DNA from 2 places in the Pseudomonas soli genome. Region 1 is predicted to be linked to the other one. Evidence: riboswitches for the same ligand, from Rfam matches in the RefSeq annotation. Region 1 holds a riboswitch; the other holds the start of a gene.
What was found. A riboswitch is a leader RNA that binds a small molecule or an ion and turns the genes downstream of it on or off. The one in region 1 is predicted to bind cobalamin.
Positions count from the first base shown of each region.

Region 2: it holds a riboswitch for cobalamin, as region 1 does, so the genes downstream of both, LU688_RS12015 (ABC transporter substrate-binding protein) here and LU688_RS15355 (TonB-dependent receptor plug domain-containing protein) in region 1, are expected to answer to the same signal.

Region 1 is NZ_CP128543.1:3,325,919-3,331,749, reverse strand. It holds gene LU688_RS15370 (PepSY domain-containing protein) at 1-1,347, opposite strand, end outside; gene LU688_RS15365 (TonB-dependent receptor) at 1,353-3,506, opposite strand; gene LU688_RS15360 (DUF2946 family protein) at 3,578-3,967, opposite strand; cobalamin riboswitch at 4,104-4,307, shown strand; gene LU688_RS15355 (TonB-dependent receptor plug domain-containing protein) at 4,398-5,831, shown strand, end outside.
Region 2 is NZ_CP128543.1:2,566,182-2,572,012, reverse strand. It holds gene LU688_RS12035 (BCCT family transporter) at 1-354, shown strand, start outside; gene LU688_RS12030 (aromatic ring-hydroxylating oxygenase subunit alpha) at 461-1,582, shown strand; gene LU688_RS12025 (PDR/VanB family oxidoreductase) at 1,647-2,621, shown strand; gene LU688_RS12020 (acetyltransferase domain-containing protein) at 2,819-3,970, shown strand; cobalamin riboswitch at 3,998-4,195, shown strand; gene LU688_RS12015 (ABC transporter substrate-binding protein) at 4,307-5,320, shown strand; gene LU688_RS12010 (FecCD family ABC transporter permease) at 5,317-5,831, shown strand, end outside.

The DNA of each region.
Region 1 (5,831 bases):
CCGCGCCAGCAGTGGTTGCCAATCCCAACTGTGCAACAGGTTGAACAACCAGCGCCCGGCACGTTGCGCCCGGTCGTGGCTGGCCACCAGCGTGCCGCTGGCAGGGTCCAGGTAGGCCCATGTGCCCGCCGCGTCGGCGAAGCGCACGCGCAGCACGGGCAGTGGGCGCGACTGGGACCCGTACATGCTCTGTGGCTCGCGGGCGAAGTAGTGGAAGTCGTAGGCGCTTTGCCAGTCATCCTCCACCGTCACCCCGGGAGCCATCGCTTGCGCGGCCGCCAGCAGCCTTTCCCGGCTGAAGGTACGCGCCGGCGCGGCGTGCGCTTCAAGGATGCGGCTGTCGCCGTCGGCGCTGCGGGCCACTGCATAGGTGACGCCGGCCAGGCGTTGCCACTGCAGCTCCACTGCATCGAACCCTGTTTCGTCGCGCAAGCGGGCCAGGGACGTGGCAATCGGCAACTGCAGGTCGGCGGCGCGCAGCGGCGCTTGCTGCAAGGCGATCTGCGAGCGGCTGTCGGTCACGCCCCAGGGGCGCATCGACATCAACCCGCTGAACACCCACAGCACCAGCACCCCACCGAACAGCAGCCCGCCGATGTGGTGCCAGCGCAACCAGCCGCCGGGGTACGGGCTGCACGATCCGCTACGGTAAGGCTTGCGCAGCCGCAGGCGCAGGATGCCCACCGCGATGCCCATGAGCGCCATCAGCGTGCCGAGCAGTGACAGGCCGATCACCAGGGTGCGCCAGCCATTGTCGAAGCCCAGGCCGCCGCGCAACGGATAGAGCCAGTGCAACCAGGCGCCGACCCAGTTCCAGGCGCGCTCACGGCCGCTCGCATCGCGCACCACCTCGCCGGTGCGCCCGGACAGGTACAGCCAGGTGCCGGCCGCATCGTCCACTTGCACCCGGTGCAAGGGGCGATCGCTGTCCAGGGCCCGGGAGTGGGTCCACATGTCCTCGTCCAGTGTGCCCTGGTAAGCCAATGCCGCGCTGCCGGCGTACTGCCGGGCATTGGCCAGGGCCCAGGCCGCGTCGGCGATGGCCAGGGGCTCGCCGTTGGCGGCATCGAGGGTGACGCGGCGACCGTCCGCCAGCTCCAGCAAATAGTACGGTTGCCCGCCCAGGCTGGTCAGGCGCAGCGCCTTCACCGGCTGCTCAGCCCATTGCGCCGGCAACTCGGCGCAGCATCCCGCCGGCAAGGCCGGCAGGTGGGCCAGGCGCTCGGCCGTGGTCAGCTTGGGGTAGCCGACATACAGCATGACCACCCCGGAGACGAACCACAGCGCCATGAACAGGCAGGCGACGATGCCCAGCCAGCGATGCCACAGGTACAGCTGGCGTTTCAGGCCCATCAGTAGCGCCACTGCACAGCGACTTCCAGGCTGCGCGGCTCACCCAGGTAGTACTGGGTGTTGGTCTGGTGGATGAAGCGGGCGTAGACCTCGTCGGTGAGGTTGCGCAGGCGGGCGCTGAGTTGCACGTGCTGGTCCAGGTCGTGGGTCATCGACAGCCCGTAGACGGTGTACGAAGGCACCCACTGGGTGTTGGCGGTGTTGGCGTATACCGCCGAGACGTAGCGGGCGTCGGCGCCGACCTGCCAGCCCGGCGCCAGGTCGTAGGTCAGCCAGAGGTTGGCCACCCGGTCCGGGATGTTCACCGGGGTCTTGCCCTTGCGCGAGTACACCACGCCGCCGATGGTCTCGTTGAACTCGTCGTATTCGGCGTTGACCCAGCTGAAGTTGCCCGCTGCCAGCAGCTTGGGCGTGACCTTGAACGACGCCGCCAGCTCGATGCCGGTGGAGGTCTGCTGGCCGGCCTGCTCGGTGGTGTTGGGCACGGTCGAGGAGGGCACCGAGATGTTCTTGCGCACGATGCGGTAGGCCGCCGCGGTGGCCGAGCCGCGCCCGTCAAGGAAGTCGAACTTGCTGCCCACTTCCACCTGCCTGCCGGTGCTCAGGTCGAAGTCGCCGACCTGGCTGATCGACGCGCCGGTGAGCGAGCCGCCTGGCGGTTCGGCCGAGGTGCTGTACTGGGTATACAGGCTGATATTGGAGGTCAGGTCGTAGACCAGCCCCAGGCGCCCGGTAAAGGCATCCCAGCGCCGATTCAGCTTGGCCCGGGTCACGTGGTCGACCACGTCGAAGTCGATATGGTCATAGCGCAGCGCGGTGACCAGCGACAGCTGGTCGGTCAGGCGGGTACGGTTCTCGACGAAGCCCGCAGTGGTGTCGGTGGTGGTGCTGCGGCCCTTGGCGCGTGGCGCGTCCATGCCAGGAATGTCGAGGAAGTGGCCGGGCTGGAAACCGTTGGGGTCGATGCTGTCGAACGCGCCCTTGGACAACGGGTAGGCGGTCTGCTGGTTGCGGTTGTAGTCCACGCCGAACGCCCAGTCGCTGGCCAGGCCGAACAGCTGGCCCTGGTGGGTCAGCTCGACGCGGTTGCCGTTGACCTCCTGGTCGTGGCGCTGGCGGTAGCCGCCGGAGCGGGCGATGGCGGTGTTACCGGGGTTGTAGCGGTACACCTCGAGGTTGCGGTAATCGCGCTGGCCGTTGTAGTGGTAGAAGGTGTTGCGCAACTGGTTGCTGTCGTCGATGCGGTAGTCGGTGATCGAGCGCAGCCAGCGGGTGCGCTGCTCGTAGCGGCCGTCCTCGACGTTGTAGTTGTTGAAGCGATTGTGCTTGTCGATGTGCAAGGTGCCGACCGCCGGCTGCAGAACCGGCGTGCCCCAGTACGGACTGTCCTCTTTTTCTTCCAGGTACTCGATGGCCAGGGTGTGCGACAGCTGGTCGTTGATGTCGCTGAGCAGCGAGAAGGCCAGGTTGCCGGCCCCGTTCTCCTGGCGGTCGATATAGCCATTGGTGCTGGTGCGGCTGTAGTCGAGCCGCGCGTAGTGGCGCGGGCCGTCGCCGCTGTTGAGCGCCTTGTTGAAGCCGACCGAGGTTTCCATCGTGTCGTAGCGCCCATAGCTGACGCGGCCCTCGAAGGTGTCCTCGTCGCGGTTGGCCAGTTTGGTGATCATGTTCAGGCTGCCGCCGACGGCGCCGCTGCCGTTGAGGAACGACGACGGCCCGCCGAGCAGTTCGACACGGTCGTAGATCCATGCCCCGACCGGGCGCCCGGCGGCGCCATACTGCAGGTTGATGCCGTTGAACAGCTGGCTGACCTGGGCGCCGTTGAAGCCGCGATACGACACGTAGCCACCCCAGCCGGGCGGTGCCGAGGCGTTGACCCCGGGCAGCGCGTTGGCGGCGTCCTGGAAGTTGCGCGCGCCGATGCGCTGCATGGTCTTGCGGTCGGCGACGCTGATCGAGGCCGGGTTCTCGCGGGCGCTGAGGTTCAGGCGTGAGCCGCTTTCGATGGGCCGGTCGAGGTCGAGGCTGGTCGCCTCCTTGGGTTGCTCGGCGGTGGCCGTGACGTTGCTGGCGGGCAGTGTGAGGGTGTCGTCCTGCGCCCAGGCGCAGGTTGCGCTGCCAACGAGCAGCGCCAGAGTGGTCATGCGGAACATGCAAGGCTTCCTGGCTGAAATCAATGAGCGCACGCCCGCTGCCGATCAGGCAGTTCGAGGGCGTGGCGATGTCAGAACGCGAGAAGCGAAGCGGGGGAGGCGCGGGGGTTGACCAGTGGCCAGCGCTGCTTGGGCAGCCGTGGCGCGGGTTGTCTGGGTAAGGGTTTGCTCGACTCCCCGGCGAGCAGGGCCAGCAAGCCGAAGAACACCGCCAGCAGGATGGCGCTGAACAGGCTGGCGATCACGCAGTCGCCGCCGGCGGGCAGCACCGGGTCGGTGATGTCCTGGTCGCCCTTGAACACGCCGCTGCTGTCGGCCGCGCACCAGGCGGCGTCGTCGAGGCCGGCCAGGCGCAGCCCGGCCATCTGCCCATGGCCCATGGCGCACAGCAACGAGCCGAACAGGATGCTGAAATACAGCACCCAGGCGACTTGCGATCGTGTGTGGCGGGCCAGCTTCATCGGCAAAGCTCGAAGGGAATAGGTTAGGCGTGCGGATTTTACAACTTTTGACACATCTGCCTAGAGTGAACGGCCGATAAAAAACATTCGAAACGATTCACCCGCCTCGCTTGACGCCTCTCGGCGCCAGGTGTTCTGATGCCGACCGATTTCAGGTGTCCCATGCCGCCGCGCATGGGGTGAAACGGGAAACCGGTACGCGCTTCGCGCCAGTCCGGTGCTGCCCCCGCAACGGTATGCAAGTGATGCCTTCGACAGACCACTGTGGCCCGCGTGTCATGGGAAGGTGAAGGCATCTTGTCTTGCGAGCCCGGAGACCGGCCTGGAATGTAGTAGGCAAACTCCTGCGGTGGGCGGGCATGGGCCGGTATTGGCGTGTGCGCGATCCGTGCTCCTGCGTGCTTCTGCGAAAGTCACTTTCGAGAAGAGCATGATTGCTGTGATTCACTCCCGACGTCGTTTCCCCAAGGCCCGGACCTTGTTCCTGGGCTGCCTGGCCAGCCCCCTGGCACTGGCCGAAAACACCCCCCTGATCCTCGACCAGCAGATCGTCGCCGCGCCGTCGGTGGAGTCGACCACGGTCGCCGCCATGGCTCAGTACGGCAGCAAGGTCGAGATCGTCAGCCGCGAGCAGATCGAGCGCGCCGGCCCCGGCGCCGACATCACCCGGGTGATGCAGATGTTGATCCCCGGCTTCTACGTCGCGCCGAAGAACGGCCCGTTCGACTACGGCACCTACTCGCTGCTCGGCGGGCGCAACGACGACACCCTGATCCTGCTCGACGGTGTACGCCTGAACAACCGCCTGTACGGCGGCCTGTATCTGGACACACTGCCGGCCAACGCGGTGGAGCGCATCGAGGTGCTCAAGGGCGGCCAGAGCCTGTTGTTCGGTACCCAGGCCGTGGCGGGGGTAATCAACATCGTCACCCGCAGCCCGCAACGTCGTCAGGCTTCAGGTGAGGTCAACCTGGGCCTGGACAGCTTCGCCGGCAGCAGCAAGGACGCCCGCGTCGAGCGGATCTTCAGCAATGGCTTCGGCGACCTGGGCCTGCTGGCCTATGTCAGCCACAACGTCTCCGACGGTTACCAGCCGTTTCGCAACCGCGACTACAGCGGCAACGTCAGCGACAAGAAGCGCGGCTACGAGGTGACCACCTTCGGCGGCAAGGCGATCCAGGCCTTCGGCGACGATGCGCGGCTGGAGCTGTTCTACCAGTACACAGACGCCAACCTCGATTTCGCCCGACCGGTGAACAATTACAAGACCACCAATGACCGCGTGCAGCAGATCGCCACGGCTACCTTCGAACAGCGCATCAGCGAGCGCCTGAGCTACTTCGTCAAGGGCCACGTCAACGACTGGGACACCCGCTACACCCGCATCAACAACCGCGCCGACGGATCCCGCGACGTGGTCAACCACAACGACTACTGGGGCTTCACCGATTGGGGCGTGCAGGCCGAGGGCAAGGCCGAACTCGACGGCGGCCACGTCCTGGTGTTCGGTTCCGACAACCAGTGGTTCAAGGGCCAGGACGACGTGCTGGTGATCGACGACAACAAGGCCCAGGCCAATGCGTTGTACGCCCAACTGCGTCCCAGGATCGAGGCCTTGCCCAACTGGCACCCGAGCCTCGGCCTGCGCCACGAGGCCATGAGCGGCGGCGACAGCGCCACCGTCGGCATGCTCACCTCGCTGTACGACCTGAACGACAACTGGCAACTGCGCGGCCAGTATGGCAGCGCCTACAAGCTGCCCAATGCCGAGCAGTTGTTCGTCAACGAGCCTGGCGACGAGATCGGCAACCGCGACCTCAAGCCCGAGAAGAGCCGCAATGCCGAGCTTGGCCTGGACTACCAC
Region 2 (5,831 bases), 760 kb from region 1:
TGCGCCTCGCACATGGACGCCGCCGCCTACGCCGTGGCCGCCACCAGCACGCGCAACCTGCGCGAAGGTGAAGACCCAAGCCCCACCCTGCGCCTGTTCTGGTGCGTGGTGCTGACCCTGGTGCCACTGGCCATGCTCTTCGCCAAGGCCTCGCTGTCGACCATGAAGACCGCCGTGGTGCTCACAGCGATCCCGTTCATGGTGATCCTGCTGGTAAAGATCTACGGGTTCTTCAAGTGGCTGGCGGCCGACTACGGCCAGGTGCCGGCGTACCGCATCGAGGAAGAGGCCACCCGCCTGGCAGGTGAGGAACCGCAGCCGCAGGCACCGCGTAGCGCTGCCGTGGTGCACTGAAATACAACCTGGGAGGCGGGCTTGCCCGCCCCCGTTCTGGCAAATTTTTTTGCCCAGATTGTTAACCAACAGATACGCGTTAACCAATAAGAACCGAGATAGAGCCATGAACGATTTCAAACGCCTGCCCGCCGACTTCTGCGCCAACCCCGAGGAGGCCTTCACCCTCCCGGCCAAGTTCTACACCCAGGCCGCCGTCTTCGAACACGAGAAGGAAGCGATCTTCGCCCGCAGCTGGATCTGCGTCGGCCACCGCAGCGAAGTCGCCGAGAAGAACGCCTACATCACCCGCCAGGTGATCGGCGAGAGCATCATCGTCGTGCGGGGCCGCGACGACGTGCTGCGGGCCTTCTACAACGTCTGCCCGCACCGCGGCCACCAACTGCTCGAAGGCAGCGGCAAGGCCAAGAACGTGATCACCTGCCCGTACCACGCCTGGACCTTCAAGCTCGACGGCGAGCTGGCCCATGCGCGCAACTGCGAGAACGTGGCCAACTTCGACAAGGACAATTCAACCCTGGTGCAGCTGCGCGTGGAGGAATACGCCGGCTTCATCTTCATCAACATGGACAACGACGCAGGCTCCGTCGAAGACCAGCTGCCGGGCATGCAGAAGCGCATGCGCGAAGCCTGCGCGGTGATCGACGACCTGCATCTGGCCGCGCGCTTCGTCAGCGACACTCCGGCCAACTGGAAATCCATCGTCGACAACTACCTGGAGTGCTACCACTGCGCTCCGGCCCACCCCGGCTTCTCCGATTCGGTGGACGTCGGCCAGTACAGCCACAGCCTGCACGGCAACTGGACCCTGCAATACGGCCTGGCCAAACCGTCGGAGCAGTCATTCACCTTCGACGAGTCGGTGAAAGACCCGTCCTTCGCCGGCTTCTGGGCCTGGCCATGCACCATGTTCAACGTACCGCCAGGGGCCAACTTCATGACCGTGATCTACGAGTTCCCGGTCGATGCCGAGACCACCCTGCAGCACTACGACATCTACTTCCTCAACAAGGAACTCAGCGCAGAGCAGCACAAGCTGATCGACTGGTACCGTGAAGTATTCCGCCCCGAGGACCTGCGCCTGGTCGAGAGCGTGCAGAAAGGCCTGAAGTCCCGCGGCTACCGTGGCCAGGGCCGGATCATGGTCGACGCCCAGCGCAGCGGCGTCAGCGAGCACGGCATCGCCCACTTCCACAACCTGATCGCGGTCGCCCATCTGGACGACTGAACACACCCAAGCTCCCCCGCCCCGCGCCAGGGCCTGGCGCGGGGCTTTGTTGTCGAGGTACGCCATGGCCAAGCAATACGAGATGTTCAAGGTGCGCGTGACCGGTGTGGAACAGGCCACGCCGCAGATCAAGCGCTTCACCCTGGCCCGCGCCGACGGCGGCCCCCTGCCCGCCTTCAGCGGCGGCAGCCACGTGATCGTGCAGATGCAGTCGCCCTGCGGCAGCCAGTTCAGCAATGCCTATTCGCTGATGAGCGACCCGCGTCAATTGCACAGCTACCAGATCGGCGTGCGGCTCGAGGAGCAGTCCAAGGGCGGTTCGGCGTTCATGCACAACCAGGTCGCGGTGGGCAGCGAGCTGACCATCTCCACCCCCAACAACCTGTTCGCCCTGGACGCCGATGCCGGGCGCCATGTGCTGATCGCCGGCGGCATCGGCATTACCCCGTTCCTGGCGCAGTTGCACGAGCTGGAAGATGGCGCCACCCCCTACGAGCTGCACTACGCCTTCCGCGCCCCGGAACACGGCGCCTTCCAGGGCGATCTGGAACAAGGCCCGCATGCCGGCAACACACGGTTCTACATCGACAGCCTGGACCGCAAGCTCGACCTCGCCGCGCTGTGCGCGGGCCTGGCCGATGACGCCCACCTCTATGTGTGCGGGCCCAAGCCGCTGATCGACGCGGTGATCGCCACCGCCGCCGCCGCTGGCATCGCCGAATCGCGGGTGCACTGGGAACAGTTCGCCGCCGCCGCGCCGGCCACAGGTGCGGCCTTCACCGTGGTCCTGGCCCGGTCGGGCACCGAACTGCAAGTCGAGGAAGGCATGACCATCCTCCAGGCCATCGAGAAGTCCAAGGCCGCGAAGGTCGAGTGCCTGTGCCGCGAAGGCGTGTGCGGCACCTGCGAAACGGCGATCCTCGAAGGCGAGGCCGAGCATTTCGACCAATACCTCAGCGACGAGGAAAAGGCTGCCCAGCAGAGCATGATGCTGTGCGTGTCGCGGGCGCGCTCGGCGCGGTTGGTGCTGGATCTCTGAGGGGCAGAGCCAGAGCGTGTCCCACGGGGCCGAACGATGCCAACTCGGGGCAAGCCCGCGCCTGCAGGAATAGCGCGTGACCTGCAGGAACGGGCTTGCCCCGCGATAGCTTCGGGGGCGTCGATGCAAATGCGGGCCAGTGGATCAATAAATTGTTATGAGATAACATCTCAAATCCTCCGTTTGCGACTTTTCCAATGACCCGCCTCCAACTCCCCCAACGCCTGCAAAGCATCGACGCCCTGCGCGGCCTGGTGATCCTGTTCATGCTGCTGGACCACGTGCGCGAAACGTTCTTCCTGCACCGCCAGGTCAGTGACCCGATGAACATCGACGCCACCGAACCCAGCCTGTTCGCCAGCCGCACCCTGGCGCACCTGTGCGCGCCGGTGTTCGTGCTGCTTACCGGGCTATCGGCCTGGTTGTATGGCGAGAAGCACCAGGGCCGTGGCGATGTCTCGGTGTTCCTGTTCAAGCGCGGTCTGTTCCTGGTAGTGCTGGAATTCACCCTGGTCAACTTCGCCTGGACCTTCCAATTGCCACCGAGCGTGATCTACCTGCAGGTGATCTGGGCCATCGGCCTGAGCATGCTCGCCCTGTCGCTGCTGGTGTGGCTGCCGCGCCCGGCGCTGCTCGCCCTCGGCGCGCTGATCGTCGCCGGTCACAACCTGCTCGATGGCCTGCACTTCGGGCCGGAATCGGCGCTGCATGTGCCATGGGCGATCCTGCATGAACGCAGTTGGCTGGAGGTGGGCGAACATCTGCGCCTGCGCACGTCCTACCCGCTGTTACCGTGGATCGGCGTGATCGCCCTGGGTTATGGGCTCGGGCCGTGGTTTTCCCGGGGCAGCGACGCCGGCAAGCGCCAGCAGCGCCTGCTATGGGCCGGCGTGGCGTTGCTGCTGGGGTTCGGTGCGCTGCGCCTGCTCAATGGCTACGGCGAAGCCCCCTGGAGCCTCTACGCCAGCGTAGGGCAGACGCTGATGAGCTTCTTCAATATCACCAAGTATCCACCATCGTTGCTGTTCCTGGCCCTGACCCTAGGCGTCGGCCTGCTCCTGCTGCGCGGCTTCGAGCGTGCCGGCGACGCCCGCTGGATCGGCCCGCTTGCGGTGTTTGGCGCAGCGCCAATGTTCTTCTACCTGCTGCACCTGTATGTGCTCAAGCTGCTGTATGTGGCGTGCGTGGCGCTGTTTGGCCTGAACCAGGGCGGCTATTTCGGTTTCGATGGCATGGGCGCGGTATGGCTGACCGCCGTGCTGCTGCCACTTGCGCTGTACCTGCCGGTGCGCTGGTTCGCCCGGCTGAAAGCGCGCCGGCGCGATATCGCCTGGCTCAAGTACCTGTAAAAGCGTTTTCACCCGACAGCCCGATGGTCTACCATGCCGCCCGCCGGTTTCCACACGGAATCAAAAGGGAATCCCGGGCTCGCCACTGGCGATCCAAAGGGAACTGCCCCCGCAACTGTAGGTGCCGAGCCTGCGCCATCGATGCCACTGGGTCTGCCGACCCGGGAAGGCTGGCGCCGGCCTGGACGCACCAGTCAGGAGACCTGCCGGCACGCATTCACCAACCGGCGGGGTGTCCGGGATGGTCATCCGCCCCTGGCCGCGTGCTTGCGCACGGCTACCCGGCGATGCCTGTCCGTGGGCCATTCCGTGCACCACCCAGGAGATCGCCCCACCATGCCGTACCGCCTCGCCGCCCTCCTCGCCGGCCTGTCCCTGTCATGCCTGGCCCATGCCAGCGCCACCCAATACCCGCTGACCGTCGACAACTGCGGCTTGCCGCAGACCTTCACACAGGCCCCGCAACGGGCGGTGACCGTCGGCCAGGCCGGCACCGAGCTGCTCTATGCCCTGGGCCTGGGTGAGCGGCTGGCCGGCACCTCGCTGTGGTTCAACAACGTGCTGCCGGAATTCAAGGCGCAGAACGACAAGGTCCCGCGCCTGGCCGACAACGAACCGAGCTTCGAGGCGGTGGTCGGCAAACGTCCGCAACTGGTGACGGCGCAGTTCGAATGGATGATCGGCGCCCAGGGCGCGGTCGGCACCCGCGAGCAGTTCCAGGAGCTGGGCATCCCCACCTACCTGCTGCCCTCGGACTGCGAGGGCAAGGACAACCTGGTGGGCGCCGACGGCACCCGCCTGCAGCCGTTCAAGGTGCAGAGCATCTACAAGAGCGTCAGCCAGCTGGCCGAGATCTTCGACGTGCAGGAGCGTGGCGCGCGCCTGAATGCCGAGCTTCAGGGCCAGCTGGAACAGGCCAGGCAGCGCCTGGCCGGCCAGGACCTGGCGCACACCAGCGCGCTGTTCTGGTTTTCCAGCGCCGACCTCAAGACCGACCCCTATGTCGCCGGCCGCCAGGGCGTGGCCGACTACATGCTGCAGACCCTCGGCGTGCGCAACGTGGTCGAGTCCAGCGAAGAATGGCCTACCGTGGGCTGGGAGACCCTGGTCAAAGCCAACCCCACCTGGCTGATCGTCGCGCGCATGGACCGCCGCCGCTATCCGGCCGACGACTACCAGAAAAAACTCGACTTCCTGCGCAGCGACCCGGTCACGCGCAATATGAACGCGGTCAAGCACGGCCGTATCATCGTCCTCGATGCCGACGCCATGCAGGCAGGCATCCGCCTGTTCCGCGGCCTGGACGTGCTGTCCAGCGCCTTCGCCAGCGGTAAAGCGCCCCAGCCATGAGCCGCCTGCTGCCCATCAGCCTTTTTGCGTTACTCGCCCTGTGCCTGGCCATGCTTGCCGGGATTGCCATCGGCGAGACCCGTGTCGGCGCCGAGGCGATCTGGCAGGTGCTGGCCAACCAGCTGTGGCAGGCCGGCCATGCCGTCGACCCGATCGACGCCGGCATCGTCTGGAACTACCGCCTGCCGCGCACCCTGGTCGCCGCCGCCTGCGGCGCGGGGCTGGCGACCTGTGGGGTGATCCTCCAGGCGCTGCTGCGCAACCCGTTGGCCGAGCCGTACCTGCTGGGCCTGTCTGCCGGCGCCTCGACCGGCGCCGTGGCGGTGGGGCTGTTCGGCCTGGGCGGCGCGGTGCTGTCGCTGTCGGCCGGCGCCTTCATCGGCGCGCTGGCGGCGTTCGCCCTGGTGCTGCTGCTGTCACGCGCCAGTGGCAGCCGCCATGACAATGCCCAGGTGATCCTCGCCGGCATCGCCGGGTCGCAGCTGTTCAACGCCCTCACCGCCTTCCTCGT